DNA from 3 places in the Sinomonas halotolerans genome. Region 2 is predicted to be linked to each of the others. Evidence: predicted binding sites of a transcription regulator. Region 2 holds the regulator's gene; each other region holds the start of a gene.
The links. The regulator HrcA, encoded in region 2, represses chaperone genes, less so after heat shock. The targets are predictions, from matches to a motif close to TTNGCACTCGNNNNNNNCGAGTGCNAA.
Positions count from the first base shown of each region.

Region 1: the regulator HrcA is predicted to act here: its motif matches at 3,846-3,872, upstream of groES (co-chaperone GroES).
Region 3: the regulator HrcA is predicted to act here: its motif matches at 2,122-2,148, upstream of groL (chaperonin GroEL).

Region 1 is NZ_JBDFRB010000012.1:64,366-70,151, reverse strand. It holds gene ABCQ75_RS12815 (GTP-binding protein) at 1-709, shown strand, start outside; gene ykgO (type B 50S ribosomal protein L36) at 750-872, shown strand; gene ABCQ75_RS12805 (shikimate 5-dehydrogenase) at 944-1,795, shown strand; gene ABCQ75_RS12800 (class I SAM-dependent methyltransferase) at 2,025-3,299, opposite strand; gene ABCQ75_RS12795 (hypothetical protein) at 3,378-3,806, shown strand; gene groES (co-chaperone GroES) at 4,007-4,303, shown strand; gene groL (chaperonin GroEL) at 4,371-5,786, shown strand, end outside.
Region 2 is NZ_JBDFRB010000009.1:16,145-21,930, reverse strand. It holds gene ABCQ75_RS11020 (GerMN domain-containing protein) at 1-356, shown strand, start outside; gene ABCQ75_RS11015 (16S rRNA (uracil(1498)-N(3))-methyltransferase) at 396-1,208, opposite strand; gene dnaJ (molecular chaperone DnaJ) at 1,210-2,337, opposite strand; gene hrcA (heat-inducible transcriptional repressor HrcA) at 2,351-3,367, opposite strand; gene ABCQ75_RS11000 (DUF3097 family protein) at 3,554-4,405, shown strand; gene ABCQ75_RS10995 (DUF4870 domain-containing protein) at 4,497-4,901, shown strand; gene hemW (radical SAM family heme chaperone HemW) at 4,936-5,786, opposite strand, start outside.
Region 3 is NZ_JBDFRB010000001.1:464,703-470,488, forward strand. It holds gene groL (chaperonin GroEL) at 324-1,952, opposite strand; gene ABCQ75_RS02065 (ABC transporter substrate-binding protein) at 2,251-3,492, opposite strand; gene ABCQ75_RS02070 (LytR C-terminal domain-containing protein) at 3,495-4,100, opposite strand; gene ABCQ75_RS02075 (DUF3263 domain-containing protein) at 4,144-4,515, opposite strand; gene ABCQ75_RS02080 (uracil-DNA glycosylase) at 4,732-5,403, shown strand; gene ABCQ75_RS02085 (siderophore-interacting protein) at 5,432-5,786, shown strand, end outside.

The DNA of each region.
Region 1 (5,786 bases), on a different contig from region 2:
GCTCGAGGAGGCGATCTGGGACCGCAGCACCCTCTACGAGGCGCAGATTTCCGCCCATCCCGAGGACGACCGCACCCCCGGCGAGTTCGTCATCGCCGAGCTCGCCGCCGCGGACACCGCCTTCGCCGCACCGGGGCTCGGGGCGACGCTCCTCGCGCACGACGACGACGCGCACCCCGCCCGGGTGCGTGGCACCGAGCTGCTGGCCGAGCTCGCGCCGCATGCCGCCGTCGTCCGCCCCGGGGACCCGTACCGCCCCGGGTGCTTCGACGGGCCCGAGGCTGCGGCACGCTCGCGGCGCGGCGAGGTGCGCGTGCCGGCCGCGCGGGTGTCCGAGCGGTTCGCGACGCTGCACCACCGGCTCGAGCGCCCGCTGCACCCGGGGCGGTTCCGGGACGCGCTGCCGGAGCTCGCCGCGGGGAGCCATTGGCTGCGCGGACGCCTGTGGGTGGCCTCCGCGCCCGGTCGGCGGATAGCGCTCAGCGGCGTGGGGCCGCGGGTGTGGTTCGAGTCCACCGGGCCGTGGCCGGCGCTGCCGGAGGTCCCGGGCGCGCCGCGGCGCTGCACCGAGCTGGCCGTGACGGCGGACGCCGAGGACCTCGGCCCGAGCGCGTTCCGCGACCTCCTGGATGGCTGCCAGCTCACCGCGCAGGAGGCCGCGGCCGGGCCGGACGCCCTGGCCGACCCGTTCGACTTCGCCCACACGTGACCCACGGCCCCTCCCGACAGGCCCCAACGAAAGGAACACCATGAAGGTCCGCAACTCGCTGAGAGCGCTCAAGGAGATCCCGGGGGCGCAGGTCGTGCGCCGGCGCGGGAAGACGTTCGTGATCAACAGGAAGAACCCACGGTTCAAGGCGCGGCAGGGATAGCGGCCCGGCGGGCGACGTCCCGCCCGGCTTCACGCAGTGCACGGGGATCGGCACGGCACTAGCCTTGTGCCGTGCCGATCCTCAACAAAGACATGACGCTGTGCATCTCCCTCTCGGCCCGGCCGAGCAACAACGGGACGCGCTTCCACAACTTCCTCTACGAGGCCCTCGGGCTCAACTGGATCTACAAGGCCTTCGCACCCACGGACCTCGCGAACGCGATCGCCGGTGTGCGCGGCCTCGGGATCCGAGGCTGCGCGGTGTCGATGCCCTACAAGGAGGACGTGATCGCCCTCGTGGACCGCATGGACGCCTCGGCAGCGGCGATCGACTCGGTGAACACGATCGTCAACGATTCGGGCGTCCTCACGGCGTACAACACGGACTACACGGCGATCGCGCAGCTCATCGAGGGTGCGCGGCAGCAGGGCCGCATCGACCCGTCCTGGTCCGTACTGCTGCGCGGCTCCGGCGGCATGGCGAAGGCCACCGCCGCCGCGTTCCGGGACGCCGGGTTCGCCGACGTGACGGTCATCGCCCGCAACGAGGAGACTGGCCGGGCGCTCGCGGACCTGTACGGGTTCCGCTGGGAGCCCTCGGTCGAGGCCGCGCTGGCGGCTGCGGGCGAGCGCGGTGCGGACGTGCTCGTGAACGTCACTCCGATCGGCATGGCCGGCGGTCCTGAGGCGGACGCGCTGTCCTTCCCCCAGGAGGCGGTCGACGCCGCGCGGCTCGTGTTCGATGTCGTTGCCGTCCCCGCCGAGACCCCCCTCATCCGCGCGGGCCGGGGCGCGGGGAAGACCGTCATCACGGGCGCCGAGGTCATGACCATCCAGGCCCTCGAGCAGTTCGTGCTCTACACCGGCATCACGCCCACCCCGGAGCAGGTCCGAGAGGCGGAGGAGTTCATGCGGGCCCAGTGACCTCCTGTTGTGGGGTCGCGTCCCGCCTGTTGTGGGGTCGCGTCCCGCCCGTTGTGGGGTCGCGTCCCGCCTGTTGTGGGGTCCCGTCCCGCCCGTTGTGAGGTCCCGCCGCCCCCTGGGTCGGGACGGGACCCCGTATGGGTCGGGACGGGACCCCACAACGGGTTGGGGATGTGACCCCGCAATGGGGTCGCGGGGAGGTGACCCCGCAACGGGGTTTGGTGCGGGGTCAGACGGGCTCGACGACCGCGGCCACGCGGTCGTCCCCGATGCGCGTCAGGACGAGGGTCGCGTGCCCGGCAGCGCCCTTCTTCTGGCCCGCGAGCAGGAGCCTGCGGAGCTCCTCGGGCGTCACCGACGTTCCCCGCTTCTTGATGTCGAGCACCCCGATGCCCTGCTCCCGCACCCACGCGCGCAGCGCCTTGACGCTGTACGGCCGCACCTCGAGCACCCGGTAGGCCCGCGCGAACGCGGTGGGCACGTGCTCGTCGGCGCAGATGTAGGCGATGTGCGGGTCCACGAGGTGCCCGCCGAGCCGCTCCGCGAGCTCGGCGACGAGCCCCGCCCGGATCACGGCGCCGTCGGGCTCGTAGAGGTACCCCGCGAGCGGGCCGATGCGCGGCTCGGCGCCGTCCCCGAAGTCCGTCTCGGCCACGAGCTCCGCCGAGCCCCCGCCGCCGGCCCCGCCTGAACCTCCGGCTGGCCCGCCGGCACCGCCCGAGCCCCCGTCCAGCAGGAGCGCCGCGCGCCGCACGCTCGGCCGGCGCAGCGAGTTGAAGTACAGCGAGACCTCCGCCACATCCCCGTCGACGGACACCCACTGCGCCTCGCACCCGGCCGGAATCGACTCGTGCGGGATGCCGGGCCCGAGCTTGACCCCCACGGGCAGCCCGCGGGCGGCGAGCGCCTCCACGAAGGAGAGGGGCGGCGAGAACGCCTCCGGGTCCCAGATCCGCTCGGTGCCCGACGTGGAGGTGGTGCGGCGGGCGGGGTCCAGCCACACGCCGTCGACCTCGTCCAGCGGAACGGACTCCGCGTTGGCGTGCACCACGCGGGCGGAGGGGAACGGCATGAGGTTCACGGTCGCGCACGCGGCGGTCGTCTCGTCGAGCTCGACGGCGGTGACCTCCAGGTCGAGGGACGCGAGCGCGAGCGCGTCCGCGCCGAGGCCGCACCCGAGGTCTGCCACGCGCCGCACGCCGGCGTCCTTGAACCGGCCCGCGTGCCGCGCGGCGACCGAGAGCCGGGTGGCCTGCTCGAGACCCGCGCGCGTGAACAGCATGTGGGATGCGAACTCGCCGAACTTCGCCTGCGCCCTGGCCCGGAGCCTCGCCTGGCTGAGGACGGCGGAGACGAGCTCGGGGGAGTGGCCCTCCTTGCGAAGCCGCGTGCTGAGCGCGAGCGCGTCCTCTTCCCGGTACGGTCCCACCGCGTTGAGGAGGGCCCAGCCCTCGGGGGTCAACAGCTGCGCGAGCTGCTCCGGGGCGTTGTTCTCGTGGGCCATGCGCTCCAGCCTACCGGCGCCGTCACAGGCGGGATCCGGCGGCCCCTGGGCACGTGCGGATTGGATAGGGTTGACGGCATGGAGCCCATGCCGTCCCGCCGCCGCCCGTCCGAGAAGAACGCGTCCGAGAGCCTGGCTTCCGGGGGCCGCCGGCCACGGTCGGGCGCCCTGTCCGGTGACGCCGGGCTGCTCCGCTCCGTCCGGCCGGCCCTCATCGTGGGGATCGTGCTCGCGTCGATCTCGGCCGTGCTGCTCGCGGTGGTGCTGGGCCTGGACGCGTTCACGGCGGGCGTGTACTCGATGGGGGGCAAGGACATCTCGGATCCCACCGAGGAGGCGGCCGCCCTCCGCGACCAGTACGCGGGCGCGAAGGCCGCCGCGATCGTGGGTCTGGTCCTCGGCGGGCTCGCGGTGGTCGGCTCGGTCGTGGCGCTGTATCTCACGCGCGGGCGGGTTGCGGACGACGACGAGGGCGGCCTGAGCTTCGACGAGCTCGCCGGGAGCTAGGGCCGGCACGCGCGGCGCCCGCCGCGAGTACGCCGCCGGTTGGCACTCGCCTTGACCGAGTGCCAAGTGCCTCACTAGAGTCGGCAATGGCACTCGGCATGGTCGAGTGCTAACCATGTCAGGCACGCTCCCGGCACCCGCGACGACGGTTGCTTGCCCGGCTCCCTATCCGTGAACCCGTTCATGAAAAGGAGAGATCCGTGTCGGTCTCCATCAAGCCTCTCGAGGATCGCATCGTCGTCAAGCCGCTCGAAGCCGAGCAGACCACGGCCTCCGGCCTCGTCATCCCGGACACCGCCAAGGAGAAGCCGCAGGAGGGCGAGGTCGTCGCTGTCGGCCCCGGCCGCGTTGACGACAACGGCAACCGCGTCCCGGTGGACGTCGCCGTGGGCGACGTTGTCCTCTACTCGAAGTACGGCGGCACCGAGGTCAAGACCGGCGGCGCCGAGTACCTCGTGCTCTCCGCCCGCGACGTCCTCGCGATCGTCGTCAAGTAGCGCTGTGTGTGACACCCCGGCCGCCTGAGCGCGGCCGGGGTGTCCCGCATTTGAGAAGGAGAAGCGAATGGCCAAGCAGCTCGCATTCAACGATGACGCCCGGAAGGCCCTCGAGGCCGGCGTCGACAAGCTCGCCAACACCGTCAAGGTGACGCTCGGCCCGCGCGGCCGCAACGTCGTCCTGGACAAGAAGTGGGGCGCGCCCACCATCACGAACGACGGCGTCACGATCGCCCGCGAGGTGGAGCTCGAGGACCCGTACGAGAACCTCGGCGCCCAGCTCGCCAAGGAGGTCGCGACCAAGACCAACGACGTCGCCGGCGACGGCACGACGACCGCGACCGTCCTCGCCCAGGCACTCGTCAAGGAGGGCCTGCGCAACGTTGCCGCGGGCGCAGCCCCGGGCGAGATCAAGCGCGGCATCGAGGCGGCCGTCGAGGCCGTCGTCGCCCGCCTCGCGGAGAACGCGCAGGAGGTCTCGGGCCGCCAGGTCGCGAACGTCGCGGCCATCTCGGCCCAGTCCGAGGAGATCGGCGACCTGCTCGCCGAGGCCTTCGAGAAGGTGGGCCAGGACGGCGTCATCACGATCGAGGAGTCCTCCACGACCCAGACCGAGCTGGTCCTCACCGAGGGCATGCAGTTCGACAAGGGCTACCTCTCGCCGTACTTCGTGACGGACGCGGAGCGCCAGGAGGCCGTCCTCGAGGACGCGCTCATCCTCATCAACCAGGGCAAGATCTCCTCGCTGCAGGAGTTCCTGCCGGTGCTCGAGAAGGCCCTGTCCGCCTCGAAGCCGCTGTTCATCATCGCGGAGGACATCGACGGCGAGGCCCTGTCCACGCTGATCGTCAACAAGATCCGCGGCACGCTCAATGTCGTGGCCGTCAAGGCCCCGGGCTTCGGCGACCGCCGCAAGGCCATGCTCCAGGACATCGCGACCCTCACGGGCGCGCAGGTCGTCTCCCCGGAGGTCGGCCTGAGCCTGGACCAGGTCGGGCTCGAGCAGCTCGGCACGGCCCGCCGCATCACGGTGACCAAGGACACGACCACGATCGTGGACGGCGCCGGGTCGCACGAGGACGTCGCCGGCCGCGTCGCGCAGCTGCGCGCCGAGCTCGCCCGCACGGACTCCGACTGGGACCGCGAGAAGCTCCAGGAGCGCCTCGCGAAGCTCGCCGGCGGGATCGGCGTCATCAAGGTCGGCGCCGCGACCGAGGTCGAGCTCAAGGAGAAGAAGCACCGCATCGAGGACGCCGTGTCCTCGACCCGCGCGGCCCTCGAGGAGGGCATCGTGGCCGGCGGCGGCTCCGCCCTGGCCCACGCGGTCCGCGTCCTCGACGAGGACGAGGCGGTCAAGGCCCTCACGGGCGATGCGGTGGCCGGCGTCGGGATCGTGCGCCGCGCCCTCGTCCAGCCGCTGCGCTGGATCGCCCAGAACGCGGGGTTCGACGGCTACGTCGTCGCCGCCCGGGTGGAGGAGGCC
Region 2 (5,786 bases):
AGCTCGGGCAGGCCATGCAGCGCGACGTCTCGATGGCGGCCCGGGCCTGGATCATCGATCCGCAGGAGGGCGCGGCGCTCGCGGGCCAGCTCAAGGTCACCGGCCGCGTGGCAGGCCCCGAGGCCTCCATTGCATGGCAGGTGCTGCGCAAGGACGACACCGGCGCAGCCTCGGTCTACCTCTCGGGCACCGCCCAGCCCAGCCGCGAGACGGGCCGTGCCGGCGAGTTCCGGTTCGCCGTGAACCTCGAGGACGGCGACTACGCGGTCCGCATCCTCCCGTCAGCGGACGCCTCTGCCCCGGCCGACTCGGGCGGCACGGAGTGGGACTCGAAGTCCTTCCGGATCGGCGACTGAGCACACGCTCCACCCTCGCCGGCACCGGCCAGCAAGGGGTCAGCTCGGCTCGGCAGTGCGTCCCGGCCAGCGGCCCAGCCTGTCCCCCGCGAGGGCCAACGCTGCGGGACCGGCAGTCGAGGACCTGAGCACATGGGGCCCCAGGAGCGCCGTGACCGCCCCCGCCTCGGTGAACCGTGCGATCTCCGCGGGGCTGATCCCCCCTTCGGGCCCGACGACGAAGAGCACCTCATCCTCCCGGCCCCGGGCCTCGCCCCCGTCTCCCCCGTGGCGGTGTGCGATGAGGCTGTCCAGGACGCGTGAGAGCGGCTCGACGGCCTCCTCGTGGAGCACGACGGCGAGGCGCGCCGAGGAGATCCGGCGTGCGAGGCCAGCGCTGTCGAGCGCAGCCTCCACCGCCGGGACAGTCGCCCGGCGCGACTGCTTCGCCGCGGCGAAGACCACCGCGCGCCATTTCGCGAGCGACTTCTCGGCCTTCTCGGCCTTCCACCGCACGATCGAGCGCTCCGCCTGCCACGGCACCACGGCGTCGACTCCGAGCTCCGTGGCCGTCTCCGCGGCGAGTTCGTCCCGGTCCCCCTTCGCGAGGGCCTGGACGAGGACGAGGCGGAAGGGCTGGCGGGGCTCGCGGACCACGCTCTCGAGGACGACCACGAGCTCCGACCCCTCGGCCTGCTCGACCTGCCCCGCGGCCCGCACGCCCGCGCCGTCGGCGAGGTCTACGCCCTCGCCTGGCCCGAGGCGGCGCACCGTCGCGGCGTGACGTCCCTCGGATCCGGCAACTGTCACGCGCTCCCCCGGCGCCGCGCCGTCGAGCGTGCCTGCGGGGACGTAGAAGAGCGGCCGGGACATGTCAGAGATTGCCCAGCTTGTCGCGAAGCTTCGCGAAGACGCCGCCGCTGCCCACGAGCTTGCCCTCGCCCACGTGCTCGCCGCGGAGCTTTGCGAACTGTCGGAGCAGCTCCTCCTGCTCGGGGTCCAGACGGGTGGGCGTCTCGACCTTGACCGTCACGAGCAGGTCGCCGCGTCCGCCGCCGCGCAGCCGCGCCGCGCCCAGGCCCGGGAGCGTCACGACGTCCCCGGACTGGGTCCCCGGCCGCAGGGTGATGCCCTGCTCGCCGTCGAACGTCTCGAGCGTCATCTCGGAACCGAGCGCGGCGGCAGTCATGGGCACGCTGAGGGTCGCGTGCAGATGGTCGCCCTCGCGGGTGAACATCGCGTGCGGCGCCACGCGGATCTCGACGTAGAGGTCCCCCGGCGGGCCACCGGCGGTGCCCGCCTCGCCCTGGCCGGAGAGCTGGATCCGGGTGCCCGTGGAGACGCCCGCCGGGATCTTCACCGTGAGCGTGCGCCGGCTGCGCACGCGGCCCTCGCCGCTGCACTCGTGGCACGGGCTCGGGATCTCGGTGCCGAACCCCTGGCACGAGGGGCAGGCGGCCGTCGTCATGACCTGGCCGAGGATCGAGCGGACGGCCCGCTGGACGTGGCCGCTGCCGCCGCACACGGTACAGCGCACCGGCTCCGTGCCGGGCTCGCAGCACGAGCCCTCGCAGCGCTCGCACGTCACCGCGGTGTCGACCTCGAGCTTCTTGTTGACGCCGAAGACGGCGTCCTTGAGCTCGATCCGCACGGCGATGAGCGCGTCCTGGCCCCGGCGCACGCGGGAGGCGGGCCCGGCCTGGCCGCCGGCACCGCCGAAGAACGTCTCGAAGATGTCCTGGAACGCGAAGCCGGCGCCGTTGTAGGATCCGCCGAACCCGTTGTCCGTGCCGTTCTCGTTGCCGGTCATGTCGTAGACGCGCCGCTTCTGCGGGTCGGAGAGGACCTCGAAGGCGTGCGTGACCGCCTTGAACTGCTCCGCGGCCTCCTCCCCCGGGTTCACGTCGGGGTGGAGCTTGCGGGCCAGCTTCCGGTAGGCCTTCTTGATCTCCTCAGCGCTCGCGTCAGACGGAACGCCCAGGGTTTCGTAGTGGCTGCTCACAGTCTTCTTTCTCTCAGCTTCCAGCGAGGATCTTGGACAGGTAGCGGGCTACGGCGCGCACAGCGGCCATCGTGGCCGGGTAGTCCATGCGGGTCGGCCCGAGGACGCCGATCTTCGGCCCGTCCCCGAGCCCGTAGCCCGTGGCGACGACGGAGGTCTCGGCCAGGCCGTCGTAGGAGTTCTCGCGGCCGATCCGCACGGCCACGCCGCGCGGGTCACCGGCCATCTCCGACAGGAGGCGCAGGAGCACGACCTGCTCCTCGAGGGCCTCGAGGACCGGCGAGATGCTCTGGAGGAAGTCGCCCGTGGACCGGGCCAGGTACGCGGTCCCGGCCATGACCATGCGCTCTTCGCGGCTCGACGCGGCCAGGAGCACGAGGCCTCGCGCGAGCTCGGCCCCCAGCGGCTGCTCGCCGGGTGGGAGGAGGCCCACCACGGCGGCGAGCGTCTCGTCCAGCAGTGCCACGGGCGTGCCCGCCGCGGCCGAGAGCAGCCTGTCCCTCAGGACGGCGAGCCGGTCCCGGTCCACGTCCTCGGGCACTGCGTGCACGCGCTGCTCCACACTCCCGGAGTCGGCGATGAGCACGAGCAGCACCTGGCGGGGCGCGAGGGACACGGCCTCGATGTGCCGCACCCGGGCCCGCCCGAGCTGTGGATACTGCACCACGGCCACCTGGTTGGTGAGCTGCGAGAGGAGCCTCACGGTGCGCTCGAGGACGTCGTCGAGGTCGTCGGCGCCGTCGAGGAGGGTGTGGATCGCGCGCTTCTCGGCGGCGGAGAGCGGGCGGACGTCGGCGAGGTGGTCCACGAAGACGCGGTACCCCTTGTCGGTCGGCACGCGGCCGGCGCTCGTGTGCGGGGCCGCGATGAGCCCCTCGTCCTCGAGCGCGGCCATGTCGTTGCGGATCGTCGCGCTCGAGACGCCCAGACGGTGCCGGTCCACGAGCGCCTTCGAGCCGACGGGCTCGCGGAAGTGCACGTAGTCCTCGACGATTGCCCGCAGCACCTCGAGCTTGCGCGGCTCGTTCATTCCTTCACCCCTCCAGCGTTAGCACTCCCTGGGACCAAGTGCCAAGTCTATTATGCCCGCCCCCGGCGCGCTGGCGGCTGCACAACAGCCGGTGCACGCCGCCTGCACGGCCGACGCCGGGCACTCGCCTAGCATGGGAGGGCCCGGCGCCGGCCGGGCTGACGGACACGAAGAGAGGCCGAGCACGTGGAGCATTCACCCTTCGACACGTGGGGGCCCGTGAGCCTCTCCGCCCCGGCCAAGCGCGAGCTCCCCACCGTGCCGGCAGAGATCGGCCTCGTCCTCGAGGACGCCGAGTCCGGCTGGGTGGGCGCCGTGACCCGGATCGAGAAGTCCGGCGGGATGCACGTCATGAGCCTCGAGGACCGCCGGGGCCGCACGCGCTCGTTCCAACTCGGCTTCGGGTTCCTCGTGGACGGCCGGCCCGTGCGCGTGGGCCCGCCCGCACTGCCCTCCGCGCCCGCCGCACCGGCCCGCACCGCCTCCGGCTCCGTGCGCGTCGAGGGCCAGCGGGCCCAGGTGGCCAAGGCCAGCCGCGTGTGGGTCGAGGGGAAGCACGACGCCGAACTCGTGGAGAAGGTGTGGGGTGACGACCTGCGCGTGGAGGGCATCGTCGTCGAGCCCCTCCACGGCGTAGACGACCTCGCCGCCGCCATCGCCGACTTCGGCCCGGGCCCGGACCGGAAGCTCGGCGTCCTCGTGGACCACCTCGTCGAGGGGTCCAAGGAGTCCCGCATCGCCGCGGCAGCCATGGCCGCGCCCGGCGCCGCGGGCAATGTCCTGATCGTGGGGCATCCCTACGTGGACGTCTGGCAGGCCATCAGGCCCTCCGTCCTCGGCATCCCCGCCTGGCCCTCGGTACCGCGGGGCACCGACTGGAAGACCGGCGTCGTCGCGGCGTTCGGCTGGCCGCACGAGACCGCCGAGGACCTGGGCCTCGCGTGGCAGAGGCTCCTCGGAAGGGTGCGCACGTACGCGGACCTCGAGCCCGCGCTGCTCGGGCGTGTCGAGGAGGTCATCGACTTCCTCACGGCCTGACGGCCGCGCCTCCGCTATCCTTGGAGTGCTCTCGGGCCGCCACCCGCGGCCCATCCGAGCATGAAGCACCGACACACAGGCAAGGAACCCAGTGGCCGAGTACCCGCAGGACCCCCGCAACGGCGAGAGCGAATACCACGGAATCCCGGCGCGGGCGCTGCCGCTCACTTCCTCAGAGGACCGGCAGTGGGCGACCCTCGCGCACTTCGGGGGCATCCTCGGCTGCGTGCCCTCGCTCCTGATCTACCTCGTGTTCAAGGACCGGGGGCCCTTCACGGCCCAGGAGTCCAAAGAGGCCCTCAACTTCACGCTGCCGCCCACGGCCGCGGCGATCGTGTTCAACGTCCTCGCCCTCATTCCGGTGGTCGGCAACGTCTTCGCCGTCTTCGCGACCGTCATCTGGCTCGCCCTCACGGTCTTCTCCGTGATCGCAGGCGTCCAGGTGAACCGCGGCCAGCCGTACCGGTACCAGTACAACCTCCGGCTCATCCAGTAGCCGGCCCACCCGAGGTCGCAGAGCGGCGCCAGCGCTATGGGAGCACGCGGCGCACCACGGCGTCCGCGAGGAGCCGTCCGCGAAGCGTGAGCACGAGCCGCCCGGCCAAAGCGTGCTTCCCCTCGACGAGGCCGTCCGCGATGAGCCCCGCGACAGCAGCGCGCCCCTGGGGCTCGAGCTCGGCCACGGGAAGCCCCTCGGCGAGCCGGATCCCGAGGAGGACGCGCTCGATCCGGCGCGTGTCGGCGTCGAGCGTCTCACGTCCCGCAGCCGGCGAGGCGCCCGCGGCGAGCCTGCCCGCGTAGGCCGTGGGGTGCTTGACGTTCCACCAGCGCACGCCGCCCACGTGGGAGTGCGCGCCGGGGCCGATCCCCCACCAGTCCCCGCCGTGCCAGTATGCGAGGTTGTGGCGGCACGCATACCGCGCTCCCCCGCCGCCGCCGTCCTCGGTGCGGCGGGCCCAGTTGCTCACCTCGTACCACGAGAAGCCCGCCTCGGCGAGGACCGCATCGGCGAGCTCGTACTTCTCGGCGTGGTCGTCGTCGTCGACCGGGGGGACCTCGCCGCGGCGGATCTGCGCGGCGAGGCGCGTGCCCTCCTCGACGATGAGCGCGTAGGCGCTCACGTGGTCAGGCCCACAGGCGAGGGCCGCCTCCAGAGAGGCCCTCCAGTCCTCCATGCTCTCGCCAGGCGTGCCGTAGATGAGGTCCAGGCTGACGTCGAGGCCCGCTTCGCGCGCCCACCGGACGGCATCCGGGACGCGGCTCGGGGTATGCGTCCGGTCGAGGACCGCCAGGACGTGCGGCACGGCGGACTGCATGCCGAAGGAGACGCGCGTGAAACCGGCCTCTGCGAGCACGTGGAGGGACTCTGGGGTGACGGAGT
Region 3 (5,786 bases), on a different contig from region 2:
CCCTAGGGCGTTTCGGGTACCGGCCCTCCCAGTCGACGACGGCGGCCGGCGCCTCCACTGAGGAAGGCGCCGGCCGCCGTCGTGCGTGTGCCGGAAGGACGAACGAGCGCAGGCGTCTGACGCGGGAAGGGGCACGATTTCTGCTCATCCCATGGAACGCCCGAGTGCCCAGGGGTGCTGTACCCGAAAGGGTCAATCGCCCGGATGTCTGTACCGGAAACGGGTGGGGACGGCGACGGCGGGGCCCCCACGGAAGTGGGGACCCCGCCGTCGTGCGAACCACCGTCAGCCGCGGGGGCCGGGTAGCCGGAGCGGATGGGGGCTCAGAAGCCGCCCATGCCGCCCATCTCATCGGCACCCGGGCCGGCCGGGGCGGCCTTCTCGGGCTTGTCGGCGACAACGGCCTCCGTGGTGAGGAAGAGGCCGGCGATCGACGCGGCGTTCTGCAGCGCCGAGCGGGTCACCTTGACCGGGTCGTTGACGCCGGCGGCCAGGAGGTCCTCGTACACGCCGGTGGCGGCGTTGAGGCCGTGGCCGGCGGGCAGGCCGCGGACCTTGTCCACGACGACGCCCGGCTCGAGGCCCGCGTTGAAGGCGATCTGCTTCAGCGGGGCGTCGATGGCAACCTTGACGATGTTGGCACCCGTGGCCTCGTCGCCCTCGAGCGAGAGGTTGGCGAACGCCTTGGCGCCGGCCTGGATGAGGGCCACGCCACCACCGGCGACGATGCCCTCCTCGACGGCGGCCTTCGCGTTGCGGACGGCGTCCTCGATGCGGTGCTTGCGCTCCTTGAGCTCGACCTCGGTGGCCGCGCCCGCCTTGATGACGGCGACGCCGCCGGCGAGCTTGGCGAGGCGCTCCTGGAGCTTCTCGCGGTCGTAGTCCGAGTCCGAGTTCTCGATCTCGGCGCGGATCTGGGCCACGCGGCCGGCGATCTGGTCGGCGTCGCCGGCACCCTCGACGATCGTGGTCTCGTCCTTGGTCACGACGACCTTGCGGGCCTTGCCGAGCAGCTCGACCGTGGCGTTCTCGAGCTTGAGGCCGACCTCCTCGGCGATGACCTGGCCACCGGTGAGGATGGCGATGTCGGTCAGCATGGCCTTGCGGCGGTCGCCGAAGCCCGGAGCCTTGACGGCGACGGACTTGAAGGTGCCGCGGATCTTGTTGACGATGAGCGTGGCCAGGGCCTCGCCCTCGACGTCCTCGGCGATGATGAGGAGCGGCTTGTTGGTCTGCATGACCTTCTCGAGGACCGCGACGAGGTCCTTCACCGAGGAGATCTTGGAGTTCACGATGAGGATGTACGGGTCCTCGAGGACCGTCTCCTGGCGCTCGGCGTCGGTGACGAAGTAGGCCGAGATGTAGCCCTTGTCGAAGCGCATGCCCTCGGTGAGCTCGAGCTCGAGGCCGAACGTGTTGGACTCCTCGACGGTGATGACACCCTCCTTGCCCACCTTGTCGAGGGCCTCGGAGATGAGCTGGCCGATCTGGGTATCGCCGGCGGAGATGGACGCGGTCGCGGCGATCTCCTCCTTGGTCTCGATCTCCTTGGCGGAGGCGAGGAGCTCCTCGGTCACAGCGGCGACGGCCTTCTCGATGCCGCGCTTGAGCGAGAGCGGGTCGGCGCCGGCTGCGACGTTGCGCAGGCCCTCGCGGACGAGCGCCTGGGCGAGGACAGTGGCGGTCGTGGTGCCGTCGCCAGCGACGTCGTCGGTCTTCTTGGCGACCTCCTTGACGAGCTCCGCGCCGATCTTCTCGTACGGGTCGTCGAGCTCGATCTCCTTGGCGATGGAGACACCGTCGTTCGTGATCGTGGGGGCGCCCCACTTCTTCTCGAGGACGACGTTGCGGCCACGCGGGCCGAGGGTGACCTTGACGGCGTCGGCCAGCTGGTTCAGGCCGCGCTCGAGACCGCGGCGGGCCTCCTCGTCGAATGCAATGATCTTGGCCATGACGGCGTGAGTCCTTTCGGGACAGTCGTTCGGTGTGACCACCTGCTGCAGCGCCCGCGACGGCCGGCCCCCGCCTCCCGTGTCCGGTCAGCCGGTGCCTCACCCCAGCGAGGTGTTCCCTTCCTCCCGCGGACGACTGCGCCGTCGAGGCTTCACGAGGCCCTGGCGGTTAGCAGTCGGGCTACGGGAGTGCTAGGTCAATCTTTAGCACTCGACCCCTCCGAGTGCAAGATGGAGGCGGCAGCTGGGCGGTGCCCCGGGCCGTCGGCGCACGACGCCGGGCCCTCGCCTCGCGCGGTCAGCGCGCGACGGCGACCCGCCCCGCCTGGGCGGGGTCATTGTCCGGTCCGAACCGGAGCACCATGAACTCGGCCTGCGTGATGTCCCCGTGGGCGTCGAAGGCGATCGGGCCGGATTGGCCCTGGTAGTCGACCGCCTTGCCCTCCTCCTGCTGCGCGAGGCACTGCGTGACGAAGGTGCACGCCTGCCGGTCGCCGCCCGCCCCGCCCGAGACGGCCGTGAGCTTCGCGGCGATGGAGGCACCGCCGTCGTCCGCGGCCTCCCCCGCCGCGAGGACGGCGAGCGCCGCCGCGTCATACGCCTCCGCGGCGAAGGCCATGTCCGTGAGGTCCTCGTCCTGCTCGAGCACGGCGGCCTGGAAGTCGGGGCTGGGGAAGACGCCGGGCACCGCGGCCCGGGCGCCCTCGAGCGCACGGGAGGCGATCCCGGTGCCGTACCTGCGCACGAGCCCCTCCGAGAGGACGAGCCGCTCGCCGCGCACGCCTGCATCCGCGAGCTGGGCGACGACGGCCTGCTGGTCGGCCTCCGCGATCACGACCACCGCGTCCGCGCCGCTCGCAGCGAGGGCCGCTGGGCCGGCGTCGTGCCCGGAGAACTCGGCGCTGCCGGCGTCCTCGAGCCCGGCGGCCCCGAGCGCTGCGGCGGCGCCCTGGGCGATCGCCCCGGACCGCTCGCCCTCCTGGTGCAGGACGGCGACGGACGCCGCCCCCGAGGAGCGGGCCAGCTCGACGAGGGCGGCGCCCGCCGCCGTCTCCGGCGCGGCTGTGCGGAAGTAGTAGCCCGAGCTCGGGTAGGAGCTCAGCTGCGCGGACTCGTTGGCCGGTGAGATGAGGGGGACGTGGGCGCGGGAGAGCACGTCGATCGCGGCCGGTGCGCGCGAGGAGTCGGTCGGACCGATCACGACGTCCGCGCCCGCGTCGACGAGCCGGCGCGCGGCCTCCGCGGTGTCCTCGCTGGGCTCAGGGTCGATGAGCTCGATCGGGGCGCCGGCGTGGCCGCCCGCGCTGTTGGCCTCCTGGACCGCGGCGAGGACAGCGGCATGCTGGGCCTCGTTGAGGTACGCAGAGCCTCCCGTGCTGTCCAGCAGCAGGCCGATCCGCAGCACCCCGTCCCCGGACGGGCCGGGCTGGGCCGTGCGCGCGTCTCCCCCGCTGGTGCAGGCGGTGGCCAGGAGGGCGCACGCCATCGCGGCGGCGGCACCGAGCCGGCGCCGCCCGGCGCGGGAGGGGACGCGGGCCATGCTCAGCCCGCGTACCCGGGGCCGAGCACCGCGGCGAGCGGGATGCCGAGCGCGCTGGCCTCGTAGACCTCGCTGATGCCGAGGTCCGCGGCCAGTGCCCGGGCGGCCGCGGCGTCCTTCGCGTCACGGTAGTAGACCACCGGGGACGCGACCGGGCTGCCGCCCCAGTTGGCTACCGCGGTGACGTTCCAGCCGGCTGCGCGCGCCGTGTCCCCGACGCGTGCGCCGAGGCCCGCAGTGCCGGTGGCGTTGTAGACGCCGACCTCGAGGGTGCGGTCCACGGTCGGCCCAGCCTGCGTGGGCGTGGGTGTCGGGGTCGGGGCTGCTTCCTTGGTGGGCGCCGCGGTGGCCGGCGCGGAGCTCTCCGCCGGCGGCGTCGGGGCGGCGCTGGACGGGGCCGACGACGAGGCCGGCGCGGTCTTCTGGGCTCCGACCAGGCCAGGCAGGACGAAGAAGGCCAGGGCGCCGATCAGCAGGGCAGCGATGCCGGCCGCGAGGATCCAGACGAGGCCTCGGCGGCCGCCGCCGTTGGCGCGGGCCCGGTGCACGCCCTGGCGGCGGGGGGACTCGGGGACCGCATCGAATTCGTCGCGGGGGTACGTGCTCATGCGTGCGTATGGTCCTTGTCGTGACGGCTGGGGGACGGCCGGGTCAGGCGCTCCCGCCGAGCCGGCGGGCAGTGCGTGCGCGCTGCCGCGACGTCCTCAGTCTACGCAGCCTCTTGACGAGCATCGGGTCATGGGCGAGCGCCGCCTCGGTGTCGATGAGGGCGTTGAGCAGCTGGTAGTAGTGCGTCGCCGAGAGGTCGAAGAGCTCGCGGACGGCCTGCTCCTTGGCCCCGGCGTACTTCCACCATCCCCGTTCGAGGGCCAGCATCTGCACCTCCCGCTCGGTGAGGCCCGCCGTGGGCCGCCCGTGCGGATCGAGGTCCAGCTCGTGTTCGCCCGTCTCCTGGACGCTGGTCTCCTGGACGCTGGTCTCCTGGACGCCGGTCTCCTGCGTACTGTGTGCTGCTGCGGACATGGCCTCCAGTCTAGGAGAAACGAACTACAGGGCTGTCATTTCCCGCGCGCGCCGGGAGCCGGGACGCCTCTGGCACCCCTCTGGCACACTGGCACGGTGATGGATTCCGAGCCGCTCTTCGACCTTCCCGTCCCGGCTCCAGGCTCCCGCACGGCCCTCGCGGGCACTGGCGCCGCCGCGATGGACCCTGCTGAGGCCGCACGGGCCCTGGAGACGATGACCGCGGCTCCCCTGTCGGACCTTGTCCACCCCGAGTGGGTTCAGGCCCTCGCGCCGGCCGAGACCGCGCTGCGCCGCGCACTCGCCGCGCTCGCGGCGGAAGCCGGGGACGGCGCCGTCGTGCTCCCCTCCCCCGAGCGGCTCCTGCGCGCCTTCGCGCGGCCCCTCTCCGCCGTGCGCGTGCTCGTCATCGGGCAGGACCCGTACCCCACGCCGGGGCACCCGATAGGGCTGAGCTTCGCGTGCGACGCGGCCGTTCGACCGCTCCCGCGCAGCCTCGCGAACATCTACCGTGAGCTCACCGCGGACCTCGGCGTCCCCGCCCCGCATGACGGCGACCTCTCGCCCTGGGAGGCGGAGGGCGTGCTCCTGCTCAACCGCGTCCTGTCCGTACGGGCAGGCGCGGCGGGCTCGCACCGCCGGCTCGGCTGGGAGGAAGTCACGGACGCGGCGGTGAGCGCCGTCGTCGGCCGCGGCCTGCCGCTCGTCGCGATCCTGTGGGGCAGGGACGCGCAGTCCGTGGCACCCCTGCTGCGCACGACGCCGATCATCGCCTCCGCGCACCCCTCGCCGCTCTCCGCCTCCCGGGGCTTCTTCGGCTCCCACCCGTTCAGCCGCGCCAATGCGCTGCTCGCGGAGCAGGGGGCCGAGCCGGTGCGCTGGGCGTAGACGGGCGCAGGCTCGGTAGCCTTGGCCCATGACTCTGCCCGACCGGCCGGCCAAGAAGCCGCGGCCCACACTCGACCTCGTCGTCTCCCGGACCGAGAGGCTCTCCCCCCATCTCGTGCGGATCGTGGCCGGAGGGCCGGGCTTCGCGGCGTTCGCGGACAACGGCTTCACCGACAAGTACGTCAAGGTCGCTTTCCCAGTGCAGCTGCCGGGCGGAGTATGGCCGGACGGCCCGGTGGACCTCGCGGAGCTCAAGGAGGCCCTCCCGCGGGACCAGTGGCCCGTGACCCGGACGTACACGGTCCGCGCGTTCGACGCCGCCGCGGGTGAACTCACGCTCGACTTCGTGGTGCACGGGGACGAGGGCCTCGCGGGCCCCTGGG